DNA from 2 places in the Ectobacillus sp. OTK genome. Region 2 is predicted to be linked to the other one. Evidence: riboswitches for the same ligand, from Rfam matches in the RefSeq annotation. Region 2 holds a riboswitch; the other holds the start of a gene.

Region 1 (7,469 bases), 1.5 Mb from region 2:
AAAACAATGGGCGTGCCATCTACAAGGATAGCTACCCTTCCTTCCAAAAGACCAGCTGCAGCAATATCCGGGCGCTCCGTATTATAGATGGTTGGAAATGGAGTTATGTAGTCATCTTGAATCATTTCCTCAATATACGAGCTCTCCAAAATTCCATCTATATCAATACGATGTAACCGGTCTTTTACCTCACGAATGATGCCTTCCTCAGCGATTCCCTTTATATACATAATAGCTATCGTCGTTTTCGTTTGTTTTCCCATTACCTGCTGCTCGCAGCAAAGATTTTCGTCTTTAATCCTTCTTCTTACAAGCGCTGTATTGGTTCGGATTGTCTCAGAAAAGGCCTCCCTTGAACCGCGAATTACAGTTTGTATCTCTGTTTCACCTACGCCCCGATCCTTCCAGCCTGGCGTAGAAACGGACAATGCTTTATGATAGTCTTCCGTTAAAATAATTGTGTTTCCCGACAAAATCTCCATAAATAACTCTGGAAAATTCTCAATGATTTTTATACCGCCGCTGGAAAGAGCTGATGTATATAGGAACTGAAATACCTTTTCCGCGCTTTGCATCTGCACATTATCAAAGGTTTCTTTCATATGGACTGTTAATGGCTGTAAAATAGAATCATCGATGACCTGTGTATTAACTAAACCATCTGTATAGATTAATACAATGCGCCGTTTATACTCACTTCCTACCACAACTTCCCGAATTATGATATCGCTGCTTTTGGCAAAAACAGAAGTTATTTCCTTTAGGTTGTAAGAAAGATTTTCGTATAACGGAGCAGGTACGGATTTTGTTTCCTCTTCCTTTGAAGCCTTATTTTTTTCTTCGTCCCTGCTGCTAAAACCTTTGAATGGCTTCATACTATCACCCCTTCCATTTCTTTCATTATTTGCAACAAGAGAAACTTCTATGAAAAGAATGCCAATTTTTTAAGTACAAAAAGAGCAGGCCCATCAAATATGAGGCCTGCCCTTTTCAGCATAGTAGGTAATGCACATATTCTATTTTAAATGGTTTGAAACACTGCTTCCTTTAGCTTCTTTGCTGCTTCATACACTGATTCAGCATGGCTAATTGCAGTAATAACAGAGACGCCATCTGCACCAGCCTTTATAATAGGCGGAGTATTCTCAGCTGTAATACCGCCTATGGCAACAATCGGAATTTCTATTTTATGATCCTTAAACAGCTCAATTAAAGCCGTTCCCTGCGCATCTCTTGCATCTTCCTTTGTTTGTGTTGAGAAGATAGGACCTACGCCGAAGTAATCTGCACCTTGAGCAGCGGCCTTTTGCGCTTGCTCAAGTGTATGAACGGAAATACCAAGAATTTTATCCCCGATTTTCTCGCGAACACTCGCAGCAGCTTCATCTTCTTGTCCAATATGAACACCGTCTGCATCAAGTGCTAAAGCAAGATCTACATCGTCATTTACGATAAATGGAACATTTTTGCTTTTGCAAAGCTCTTGCACTCGCTTTGCCAGCTCATACTTCGCATCCCCCGTCAAAGCACCATTGCCTTTTTCGCGATATTGAAACAGAGTAACCCCGCCGTCAATTGCGTCTTCTACAACAGAAACTAAGTCTTTCTTGCAGTTTACGCTTCCGGCAATAAAATAGACCTTTAGTAATTCTCGCATTGCATCACTTTGAATTCTTGCCATTTGGCTTCACCCCTTATCGTTAGACGTGCTGCTTCTGCTGATATGCCCAGTGATTCGTCGGTCCGTGACCGTTTCCAATTCCAAGTTGGTTTTCAATCGCGGCCTGAATGAAGTCCTTCGCTGTTTGGACTGCCGCATGTACGCTATTGCCCTTTGCCAGCTCAGCTGCAATCGCAGCAGCAAACGTACACCCCGTTCCGTGCGTGTTTTTCGTTTCGATTTTCTTGCTTGTAAAATAAAAGAATTCTTGTCCATCAAACAGCAAGTCAATGGCTTCATCCTCGGCATCATCATGACCGCCTTTAATCACCACATACTGCACACCGGTTTCAAGCAGACGCTTTGCTGCTGCCTTACGGTCCTCCAGCGTCTGAATGGACATGCCTGTTAACGCCTCCGCCTCCGGAATGTTCGGCGTTACTACTGTCGCAAGCGGCAACAAATATTCCTTTAGTGCGGCAATCGCTTCCTGCTGAAGAAGCGGTGCACCACCCTTGGCAATCATAACGGGATCAACAACGATGTTTTTCCAGCCGAACTTTCGAATTTTCTCAGCCACTTCCTGAATGATTTCACCGCTAAAGAGCATCCCAGTTTTCACTGCATCTGTTCCTAAGTCAGTGCCAATCGATTCGATTTGCTGTCCAACAGCTTCTACAGCTAGCGGATACACCCCCTGCACACCAAGGGTATTTTGTGCTGTGACAGCTGTCAAAGCGGACATACCAAATACCTTTAGCTCTTGAAATGTTTTTAAATCCGCTTGAATGCCAGCCCCGCCGCCGCTGTCAGAGCCTGCAATTGTCAGTGCTTTATATGTTCTCATTGTCATCACCTATTCCGCGATTTTTTCAACTGAACCGTATTGTGTCACGTCAGCCGCGCTTACCTTAGATAATTGATTTAATAATTCAATTTGGAAACTGCCTGGGCCTTCTTCTACCGTCTTTTTCGCTGCGATTTCTGCTGCCACCTCATAGCTGACAAGTGCTGCTACTGCAGCTTCCACGACATCCTTCTCTACAGCCGCAAATGCGCCAATAACGGATGTTAATAAACAGCCTGTTCCCGTTACCTTTGTCAAAATCGGATGTCCATTGCGGACGATATATGTTTTTGTTCCATTTGTAACAACATCTTCTTTTCCTGTAATCACAACAGTCGTATGAAGCTGCACAGCCGCTTTTTGCGCAAGCGCAACAACATCTCCCGCTCCGGCTCCTGCATCTACTCCTTTGATTGTCCAATTCTCTCCAACAACATTTGCAATCTCTGCCGCATTTCCTCTTAATGCAGCAATTTGCACCTCGCTCACAATTTTACGAGCTGTTTGTGTACGGTACGCTGTTGCTCCTGCTCCTACTGGGTCTAAAATAACAGGAACGCCGCTTTCATTTGCGGATTTCCCAGCAATGATCATCGCTTCAATTTCAGTCTCATTTAAAGTACCAATATTAAGCACAAGCGCCCCTGCGATTTTCGCCATATCGGCAACCTCTTCCTTCGCATAAGCCATAACCGGCGATGCACCAAGCGCAAGCAAGCCGTTCGCTGTAAAGTTTGTCACAACAACATTTGTAATGTTGTGTACAAGCGGATTTGTCTCTCTTACCTTCTGTAATACTTCTCCAATTTTCTGCATATTCATCAGATCTCATCCCCTTTTAATCAATAAGAAAAGCGGACACGGTCCGCCCTGCTCCCAAAGGAGACAGTTCTCCGCACATTGAGGCGCTTTTTGCCTGGGCGGGCGGAGCTCTTTCTCCACAAGAAGCTGACTGTGGGAGCAGGGCGGTGTCCCCGCAAAAAAGCGATCCTTTCCTAACTCTTATAAAAAAAGACACCTTGCGCGGGCAAAGTGTCTCGCTTAGATTGAGGATTCTCCCAATCGTAGACTTCTTTTTTACGGCTCTCCCTGCGCTGGCATAACCCAACAGGTTCAAACGGTCTACGGCGGTTCAGCCGTACTCTCAGCCTGCTTCCACAGGCTCCCGAGCTATTATAATTATATAGGAATCTTACTCCTTTGCTGTAAGAATTTCAAGCGAATTCGTACACATACAGATTACTTGAAACAAATATCCAAAACCTAATTTCCTGGGAAAAGGAAAAACGTCTTCGTAGTTAGTGAATAGATTAAAGGGACGTACATTACAAGTTTTCCGTATTTTTTAAAGAAGGGAAGTTCTAGGCAAGATTCGTTAAAATCGCTGCCTTAGAAAGGAAAACTCTGCACTGATCCTCACCCGGGAAATATTTTAGTAGAAGGGGGCGTTACAATTTACTTTTCCCGAAACAAATATGCCTGCTTCGGATGATTCGGTTGATCTGGATATTTCAATTTTATCTTTTCTTCCTGCAGCAGCTTTGCCAAATAATTATTTCGAAGCCCGTCTGATGTCCGCTCCAGCAACTGAGATAGTTCTTTTAACATAAGGGGCTTTTTCACGAGCAACTGCAAAATGATTTCCTCCATTTTACTTGGGCTCAGACGTTTCTTCCTTCTTGCCGTCTCCGCGATCGCCCATAGCTCTTTCTCAGTATCCTCTGCTATAACATTTACTTTTTGTGTGTCTATAGCCTCTGTATTTTCTAAAAAGACCGGCATCTCCTCTAGCACAGGATGATTCTCTTCGCTATTTACGGAGTTATCAACGTTATTTACGGAGTTACTTTCTTTGTTTACGGAGTCCGACTCGTTATTCAAGGAGTTATACTCCCTATTCATGGAGTCAAGATCGTTATTTATGGAGTTACTTTCTTTATTTATGGAGTTTGACTCATTGTTTATGGAGCTACCCCCTTTATTTACGGAGTTGTCAGCGTTATTTATGGAGCTCACAGCAGCTTCATAGTCGTAATATGTTGAAGCAATTTCATGCATCCACTCCAGTTGACCTTGGGTAGTGTCTTCAGACATGCTAAGCGTTAGGATCGTCCGTTCCAGCTGCATGTCCTGGTCTATCTGAGGCTGCGGCCACTGATAGTCCTTCCACGTTAAGCGCATGCTTTTCAAACCAAATCCGGCTCTTTGACAAAGATCAATTAAAATAAACATCTTAAATACATTTGGATTACGCAGATTGCTGATCCCGCCTTCAAAGGCTTGTTCAACAGGTATACGCAGCAAGCCCGGATTGGAAAATCGAATAGATTGTGCATCCCTTTCAATAACAAGCCCGCCCTCAATATAGTAATCAGCATGTACAATCATATTGATTAGTGCCTCATGGAGAGCAAGGCATACCTTCTCTTTCACATGATCTGCAGGTAAGCTCTCCGCAAAGTGATCCATCACCTTAAAATAAAAATCGTATAGGTTGCCAGACCAAGTCCCATCCTGAGAGGTGAATCTCTCAGACCAGCTGCCGCTCAGGACATCATGCAAGCTTTCTCTATATTCCAGAAAGTATTGCGGAAAAACTTCTGTTATGATTCTTTCTTCACTGAACATAAGCAGACCCGCGACTGTAAGACCTTCCTTGCTTGTATTGCGCAGCTTTCCCCATGCACCGATTTTGTATAAAAATTCTTTTGTCTCAAGCCCGTTCCACGGGTGATTTGGTTTAGTCAGAGCAAATTTTTCCCTATAGCTTTTAACGGATTCAAAGTTTAATTCATTTAGTCCATAATGCTCCAGAATTACAGTGTCTCGGGATGCTGCCGAATAATCAATTGGATGGTTCATGTTTGTATGGTTATTCACTTTTACTCTCCCTTTATTACGAACTCATTACATATATCCTTCTATTTCATCTGTTCATTTGTATTCTTATTTTACCATCTTTCTTCCCATATCTCTTGTTGTTCTCAATAAAGTATTGCAGTATGTATCATAAGCAACAAAAAGTAATCCTTCAGAATAAAAGAAAAAGAGATGATCAGGATTCAAAAAGGAGCCTGCAGGATTGTTCATTGATACACTCTTATAGGCAGAATGAAGCTCAATATTTCCCAAAGTTTTATACTTCCATCCCAAGTGTATGTTATACAGGTATAAAAAGTATTTCCATTTCTTTTACTCGCCAAATTTATACAGCAATAGCTGCTTACCGTACAGATCTTTTTATCAACCTACAAACCTGTGGATAACCTTTTCCCTTTTATCTCCCTCTAAATGTGGATAACTTTACCCAATTCTATAGCTGCTTCTGTCTAAAGGTTCTTCCATTCTTTATGAGAAAACACACAAATAAACCGTCATGTGGAATCCTTATATTGTACCGGATTCTCCATGACGGTCATTTCATGTCATTTATTGATTTTTCACCTTTGAATAGATAGGAACAGAAGCTTCCCTATCCTCAAGCTTTTGAGCTTCAATATTGTTAGGATCCAAGCCATGTCCCAAAGTGCCATACACAGTCCCAGTCTCAGGATCAATGAGCTCTGTATGATTATGATAAATTCTTGGTGTTTTCCATAAAGTAGCTAACGCTGTTGTAAGCGGCATTTCAAAATAACGATCCGGCCACATTTCTTTCACTTTTTCCTTTACCATCGGGAAATATTTTGGATTCATTCCCGGGAATAAGTGATGCTCCGCATGATACGAGAATTGGAAGTGTAAAACATCCACCCATTTTGGAACGGTTACACTCAGCGTATTCGCAAGCGGATCATTTACCGTTGTAAGCGGGTTTAAGCGATGATTCGTTGAGATATAGCCCATTACAATTGCGTTTGCAATCAAAAGCGGTATTAGGTAGACAAAGAACCATTTAACCGGGCCAAGCCATACTAATAAGGCAATCCAGGTTGCCCAAGGTAAAATAAGCTGCATCCAAACAACTGGACGATCTTTCGGCTTAAATTCATTAATATATCTTTTGAACATTCTTGATGAATGGAAAGTAAACATTAAGGACAGTAAAGTAAAGCTAATAACAGTACGAAGCCACATCGGCAGCTTATAAATTTTCCGCAATAATGGCCGTTCTTGCAATTTTTCAAGAGTTGCCCATGCATCTGGATCCTCATGCTCATCCTGTGTATGAATGTGATGCTCCATGTTGTGCCACTTTCTCCAAATCCTAGGTCCGACACATAATGGCCAAAAGCCGATAGCGCCTATAATATCACGCCATTTCTTATTCCGTATTACTGTACCATGCAAAACCTCATGAGCAAAAAGGCCTAGTCCGCCGTAGCTCAAGCCTAACACAATACTAATTGCAAGCTTGACAAACATGTTTAAATCAAATGTCCCAATCGCTACAATTCCAGAAACTACAACAATAAGATAAGCTAGTCCGCCCCAAAGCCGGGAAGGAACAGGCTGAAAAGCTTCTTTCGGCAGATGCGGAGCTACACGGGCTGCATACCACCCAAACGTACGCAATTCATTCATCAATATACCCCTTTACTTTTATGACTTATTCCAGAAAAAGCATGATGCCTACTTGCCTCTGTATTAATAAGAAACCCATGCAGTCTTTCCAGCAGCAGCTTCCGCACAAGTTTTTGCTCATTTTCTGATTCTATTATTTGGATATTTTTTACGCTTTATGTTCAATTTCTCTCATTAGACACAGATTATACATTTTTCTGGACACTAAAACCAACAAAATTAAAACCAGCTACTAAGACATGATATTAAACCTCTTTCGCTGAATTGTCAATCTATTTATGGGAGCCAAATTTTGAGATAGAATGAAAAAGAACAGGGAACATGACATCATCCCGCTCCATATGTAATGTTATATTCACACAATTATCTTAGGCCATATTTCCCCATATTATTAAGATCTATGCATATTTTTAATTAAAGATTTATTCCTTTATCACA
Region 2 (7,469 bases):
AAATTGAAAATCCAATTGCCATTCCTTACGATGTCATTCCTCATTTTCCCGTTTCTACCGTGGCAGGCCATAAAGGTCAGATAGTGATTGGCGATTTAAAGGGTAAGCGTGTAATCGCAATGCAAGGACGATTTCACTACTATGAAGGTCATGCACTTGCGGCTGTTACCTATCCTATCCGTGTCATGAAAGCGATTGGAGTTGAGCAAATTATTGTAACAAATGCAGCAGGCGGTATTAACTCAGCTTTTAAGCCTGGTGACTTGATGATCATTCAAGACCATCTCAATTTAACCTCCCAAAATCCGTTGATTGGACCTAATGAAGAGGAGTTTGGAGAAAGATTTCCAGACATGTCCGAGGCTTATTCGAAGAAATTGATTGCTTTAACAAAAGAAGTAGCAGCCAAGGAAAAAATAAAAGTCGTGGAAGGTGTCTACGCTGGAGTGATTGGACCTAGTTATGAAACACCAGCTGAGGTTAAGTTCTTGGGGAGAATCGGAGCGGATGCTGTTGGAATGTCCACTGTTCCAGAAGTAATCGTTGCCAGACATTCCGGGTTAGAGGTTCTGGGCATTTCCTGTATTAGCAATATGGCAGCAGGCATTTCTGAACACTCTTTAACGCATGATGAAGTAATGGAAACAACCGAAAAAATCAAAGCTCAATTTTTGCAATTGGTCAAAGAAGTCATTGTTGCAATGTAGAAGAATTTCGATTCTGAAAAGCTCATACATCCAGCATAGGCCAAAGAAGGCTGATTGTCCGGGCAAACATAGTTGGATCGAAATGGAGGAGTAGAATTGTGATTCAGCGTTTCATGCAATATTTTCAATTGGAAGCACACGGGACGACGTGGAAAAGAGAGTTAACGGCAGGGCTAACCTCTTTTTTCACAAGCGCCTATATTATACTGGTCAATCCCTTGATTTTAAAAGACGCTGGAATTCCATTAAGCGCTAGCGTCATAGCAACCATTATTGCATCAATTGCAGGCTGTCTACTGATGGCCCTATGGGTTAATGCGCCGATTATTGTGATTCCCGGCATGGGGATCAATGCTTTTTTTAGTTATACGATGATTCAGTCTATGGGGCTCACCCCTCAACAGGGGATGACTGTGGTAATCATCTCAGGAGTTCTATTTTTTCTCGTCAGTATCACTTCTTTCGGAAATCAAATCCTATCGTCTGTCCCTGATTCGTTAAAACATGGGATCACAGTGGGCATTGGACTTTTTCTTACCTTTATTGGGCTGCAGAAAGGGGGAATTATTCAATCTAGTGAAACTACTCTCGTCGCCCTTGGCAATTTTGGAAGCCCTATTGCACTGTCTACACTAGCAGGCCTGCTGGTCACACTAGTGCTATTTGTTCGCAATGTCAAAGGGAGCCTATTAATCGGTCTCTTCTTTACTAGTATATTGACCCTTTGGATTACTGAAAAAAAGGAAATTACTAACAAAGGAATGGATTTTCACGCTTACAGCCAGCTGTTTGCCTCCAGCGAGTTCAGTATCCTACAGATTTCTTTCTGGATCGCCGTTTTTTCTATGACTATGATTCTTCTCTTTGAAAACATGGGATTGCTAAGCGGGATGCTGCCGGATGTTGAAAAGTTTCCTCGTGCTTACAAAGCAATGGCGATCTCTACGATTGCATCGGGAATCTTTGGAACCAGCCCGACCATTGCTTCCGCTGAGAGTGCATCCGGAATCTCAGAAGGAGGAAAAACTGGTATTCCTGCCCTAGTAACAGCAATCTTGTTTGCCCTCTCAATGGCAGCTTTGCCGTTCATTCAGCTAATACCTGAAAATGCAGTTGCTCCGGTATTGATTATCATTGGAGCATTAATGATGAAAAGTGTGATTAACATCCCTTTTCATGATTTTTCCGAGAGTTTTCCAGCTTTTTTAATTATCGTCTGTATTCCATTAACATCCAGTATCGCCGACGGTTTGGCCTTTGGTTTTATCGCATATCCATTAGTCAAAGTGGCGATTGGAAAGTGGAAATATGTGTCACCTCTCATTTACCTAATTGCCGTGCTCTTTCTGTTGAATATCGTCGCTTCTTCTGTACTTGTACATTAGTACGTATTTTATAAATAAAGAACAAATCTCTCTTGCACCGAACTTCACTCCTTAAAGTAGATACACAAGAAACATACAATGTCAAAGTACTTTAAGGAGTGTTTTGGATAAAACAACTTATCCTTTAAACTCTTAAATATAAGAAGGTTTTTATATTAAAATATTTTGTGGGAGGAAATACAGAATGAAATTTCTAATCTTTATACTCGGATTAGCTATTACTTTTTTACTAGCTTTTCTTGCAAGCAGTGATCGCAAGCAGATTAAATATAAACCAATTATGCTTATGCTTGTTATACAATTAGTGTTATCGTACTCTTTATTAAATACACAAATCGGATTTATATTAATTAAAGGAATTTCTGATGGGTTTGGAACACTCCTGCATTATGCAGAATCCGGTATTAATTTTGTATTTGGCGGTCTGGTTAATCAAGGAGAATTCTCATTCTTCCTTTCTGTATTGCTTCCAATTGTTTTCATTGCAGTATTAATCGGGATATTGCAACACCTCAAAGTTTTACCTTTTATCATTAAAGGAGTCGGTTTCCTATTAAGTAAAGTAAATGGTTTAGGAAAGCTGGAGTCCTATAATGCTGTTGCAGCAGCAATTATTGGACAAGGAGAAGTATTCATTACAGTAAAGGATCAGTTAAGCCGGTTGCCAAAAAGCCGATTATATACGCTTTGTGCCTCTTCCATGTCTACTGTTTCTATGTCAATTGTTGGTTCGTACATGAAAATGGTTGAACCCAAGTATGTGGTAACAGCACTTGTTTTGAACTTATTTAGCGGATTTATCATTGTCCACATTGTAAACCCTTACAAAATAAATGAAGAGGAAGATATTTTAGAGTTACAAGAAGAAAAAAAACAAACATTCTTTGAAATGTTAAGTGAATACATTACACTCGGATTTACTATTGCTGTTATGGTGGGTGCAATGTTAATTGGCTTTGTAGCATTAATGGCAGCAATTAATGGTGTATTCGACTATATTTTCGGTATCACATTCCAAAGTGTCTTAGGATATATCTTCTCACCATTGGCTTTCATTATGGGAATTCCAGCATCAGAAATGCTGGAAGCTGGTAAGATTATGGCAACAAAATTAGTTACAAACGAGTTTGTAGCAATGCTTGATTTAGCAAATGTATCAGCAGAGTTATCACCACGAACAGTTGGTATTTTATCAGTATTTCTTGTATCATTTGCCAATTTTTCTTCCATTGGGATTATTGCTGGTGCGACAAAAAGTATTGACGCAAAACAAGCGAATGTTGTTTCTCAATTTGGTTTAAAACTTTTATATGGAGCCACTTTAGTAAGTATATTATCAGGGACTATTGTTGGTGTGATGCTGTAATCTTTGAGTAGAATAGAAGAGCAAATGTAAAAGGGATAGCTCACGCTATCCCTTTTACAGCCCTCCTGATCAAACTTTATTTCTTGGTTCCGCATCTGTTTTTTAATCTCTACATACTTTCTCTTCTAACTTAGAAGCTTCCGAGCATAAGTTATTTCGGTTATCCATTTACTCTCAAGGCTAGCAGGAAATTTCTATTCTATGGCTCTAACGAAGAATTTTTGTACTAGAACCTAATCTTCCCTCTTTTTCAATGACTCTTATTTTACAAGAAAACGAATGTACGAAAAGATATAAATTCGTGCATTCAAATTGTTTACAGTCTTCAAAATAAAAACAAAATCCCCGCACATCTGCCGTAATATCCCGTTAGTCTTGAGGCACTATTCCAACGGCTTCGATAAAAACAGCTAAATATTCCCTTTACAATTCTCTCTATATTCTTTATAGTAAACTTGTAAAACTTAAAATTTTCAGACTAGGGGTGTCCAATAAGTTGGGCTGAGAGAGAAACACGATAAAGTTTCTTAACCCTCAGGACCTGATCTGGTTCATACCAGCGTGGGGAAGTTAGAATATCTACTACACATAATGATTAATAATTATTATGTACCTATCCTCTAACATCAGCCGGGTCCTATAACAGGTCCCGGCTTTTCATGCTGCAAGTGGATTGGATTTTGTCCTTTTTAATCATTTAAAAAAGGAGCGAATACAATCATGAAAAACAATTCTGTACAGGATATGAATTTTTCTATCATGTCTAGTTTCTCGGGAAGTAAAAAGGTCTATGTAGAAGGATCTAGACCAGACATTCAAGTTCCGATGCGCGAAATTCAATTAAGTCCAACAACTGGTTCATTTGGTGAAGAGGAAAATCCCCCTGTACGTGTGTATGACACAAGCGGCCCGTACACAGATACCAATGATTTAGTCGATATCCGCAATGGTCTCCGTCCGATACGCCGCAATTGGGTTCTCGAACGTGAGGATGTAGAGGAGTATGAAGGGCGAGAGATAAAGCCTGAAGATAATGGGTATAAAAAGGATGATCCACGAGCTAATGCACTTGTCTTTCCAGGACTCAAGCGAAAACCATTACGTGCAAAAAAAGGGAAAAATGTAACGCAGATGCATTATGCACGTCAAGGAATTATTACTCCTGAAATGGAATTTATTGCTATAAGGGAAAATGTTTCCCCTGAGTTTGTTCGGGATGAAGTGGCCCGCGGCCGCGCCATTATTCCTGCTAACATTAATCATCCTGAAGCGGAACCAATGATTATTGGACGTAACTTCCATGTGAAGATTAACGCGAATATCGGAAATTCAGCTGTTACTTCATCTATCGAAGAAGAAGTGGAAAAAATGACATGGGCTACTCGTTGGGGAGCAGATACACTAATGGATCTTTCCACCGGTAAAAACATCCATACAACTCGCGAGTGGATTATTCGAAATTCACCTGTTCCAGTTGGAACTGTACCTATTTATCAGGCACTTGAGAAAGTGAATGGAATTGCTGAGGATTTAACTTGGGAAGTGTTCCGCGACACATTAATCGAACAGGCGGAACAGGGTGTGGATTACTTTACGATTCATGCGGGTGTGCTTTTGCGATATATTCCATTAACAGCAAAGCGCGTAACTGGAATTGTTTCACGAGGCGGCTCTATTATGGCACAATGGTGTCTTGCCCATCATAAAGAAAACTTCCTTTACACTCACTTTGAAGAAATCTGTGAAATTATGAAAGCATATGATGTATCCTTCTCCTTAGGAGATGGCCTCCGTCCTGGTTCAATCGCAGATGCAAACGATGAAGCACAATTTGGGGAATTGGAAACATTGGGTGAACTCACAAAGATTGCATGGAAGCATGATGTGCAAGTAATGATTGAGGGACCGGGCCACGTTCCTATGCACTTAATCAAAGAAAACGTGGATAAACAAATGGAACTCTGCCAAGAAGCTCCATTCTATACTCTTGGACCGCTTACAACAGATATTGCTCCTGGCTACGATCATATTACTTCGGCAATTGGAGCTGCAATGATTGGGTGGTTTGGCACAGCAATGCTTTGTTATGTAACTCCAAAAGAACACCTAGGGCTTCCGAATAAAGAGGATGTGAGAGTAGGGGTTATTACATATAAAATTGCTGCTCACGCTGCTGATTTAGCCAAAGGTCATCCGGGTGCCCAAAAACGAGATGATGCCCTTTCAAAAGCAAGATTTGAGTTTCGTTGGAGAGACCAGTTTAACCTATCCCTTGATCCTGAAAGAGCAATCGAATATCATGATGAAACTCTTCCAGCTGAAGGTGCCAAAACTGCGCATTTCTGTTCCATGTGCGGTCCAAAATTTTGCAGCATGAGAATTTCACAGGATATTCGTGATGCTGCAAGGGAAAAAGGACTTGGTGTTGAAAGCATCATTGACGAGGGTTTAAAAGAAAAAGCAAATGAATTTAAAAAAACAGGCGGCGAACTCTACCTATAATACGTATAGCTGGAAAGGAGAATTCGATGCAGCGAGTGATCCAAATTAAAGAGGAAATAAGACAACTAAACAATCTGCTAGAACGGCTGAAGGAAGAGCTAATTAGCCTGCAAAACAATTGTAAGCATGAATTTATAAGCAATGGTTATGTACGAACCTGTACAAAGTGTCAGAGGGTAGAAAGTCTACATTGGTAATAGTAGTTTATAACACTTATTGTAAGAAAGTTTAGATAAAGTGTTATAAAGAACTGAAAGGTAGCCCTTACAAGCTAAATTTGCAACTTTACCCATTCCTCGAAGTTACACTAATACAAGATAAGGCATCTAATCAGGGATTACCTAACCAGTTATACTCTATTTAAATAGCATAAAAAGTGGTTCTGATGCAAATATGATGTTTTCGAAACATAGAACCGCAATATCCTTTTCAGCTGTGAATTATGATACGACAGTCATTTATGTATAAATTCAATCTTAGCCTGGACAGACTTCACCCCTTGCTGAAGTCTGTCCTTTTTTGAATTCTAGCATAGTACGAATTCACTTCTTTATAAAACGATGATCTTGCTCCATTGCATATTATTCGAGTGTTTCTGTTGTCTCAGTTGTATATTGTTAGGTATGTTTTTTCCTTTTAACGGTTCAATCGCTATAGGATCGCCGCGTAATGACGTGAGGTATAGAAGCATGAAAAGGCTGCAAAGCTTTCTTGAAGAAGCTACTTTGCAACCTTTATGTCTCATATTTTACAACCGGACATGCTTCCCTGACATTATTCAACTCTGGAAGGAAACTCGTTCCGTATTTTGGCACGGATACACCAGAGTTTCCGGCTACTGTTGCTCCAATATCTTGCAAATATTTAACGGATTGGAATTTCTTGTCCTGCGTTTTTCATACTTGGACTGTAAAACAACAACAGTATCTATTCACGTGTATGATCCTTTAAAGCGCCTTTCGGTATTCGGAAGGAGTACATCCTGTATGCTTTTTAAATACTTGGCTGAAATATTGCGGATTATCGCCAAATCCTATCATTTCCGCTAGCGTCACAATTTTCACATCATCCATTTGCTTGATCTGTTCCATCGCTTTTTCAATTCGTGCCTTCATTACATAGTTAGAAAACCGTTCTCCTGTTTCTTGTTTAAACAGCTTCCCTAAGTAATCCGCGTTCATATATAGCATTTGATTTGCAACCCACTTTAATGATAAGTTCGGATTGCCAAGATGCCCATCAATAATGCCAATTACCTTATTAATAATGGATGAATGCTTTGTCTTATGCCGGTCGTAATACGTAAGGGTAATTTCTTTTGCAGTCTGTTCAAAAAATGTTTTCATTTGCTGCACTGTATTCATTGCCATAAGAGCAGAAATTTTCTCCATGTATACATTCATACGCTCTGAATCACATGTCTGAACCATAACAAGGAACAGCTGCATTGCATATGATTTGGTTAAATGAATGCCTAACCGTTTGTTGATGAGGGTAGTAAAAAAGTTT

The links. Region 2 has a riboswitch for thiamine pyrophosphate ahead of thiC (phosphomethylpyrimidine synthase ThiC). Riboswitches for the same ligand answer to the same signal wherever they lie in the genome.
Region 1: linked by a shared signal. The riboswitch ahead of thiM (hydroxyethylthiazole kinase) and the one ahead of thiC (phosphomethylpyrimidine synthase ThiC) in region 2 are both predicted to bind thiamine pyrophosphate.

The regions. Positions count from the first base shown of each region.
Region 1 is NZ_AP048547.1:5,430,113-5,437,581, forward strand. Features, by position in the region: gene AC6HZ4_RS26835 (spore germination protein) at 1-875, opposite strand, end outside; gene thiE (thiamine phosphate synthase) at 1,022-1,681, opposite strand; gene thiD (bifunctional hydroxymethylpyrimidine kinase/phosphomethylpyrimidine kinase) at 1,701-2,507, opposite strand; gene thiM (hydroxyethylthiazole kinase) at 2,517-3,329, opposite strand; TPP riboswitch at 3,575-3,686, opposite strand; gene AC6HZ4_RS26855 (DUF8451 domain-containing protein) at 3,963-5,387, opposite strand; gene desB (Delta(10) desaturase DesB) at 5,937-7,031, opposite strand.
Region 2 is NZ_AP048547.1:1,387,219-1,394,687, reverse strand. Features, by position in the region: gene AC6HZ4_RS06810 (purine-nucleoside phosphorylase) at 1-707, shown strand, start outside; gene AC6HZ4_RS06805 (NCS2 family permease) at 821-2,092, shown strand; gene AC6HZ4_RS06800 (NupC/NupG family nucleoside CNT transporter) at 2,277-3,458, shown strand; TPP riboswitch at 3,929-4,043, shown strand; gene thiC (phosphomethylpyrimidine synthase ThiC) at 4,179-5,960, shown strand; gene AC6HZ4_RS06790 (response regulator transcription factor) at 6,908-7,469, opposite strand, start outside.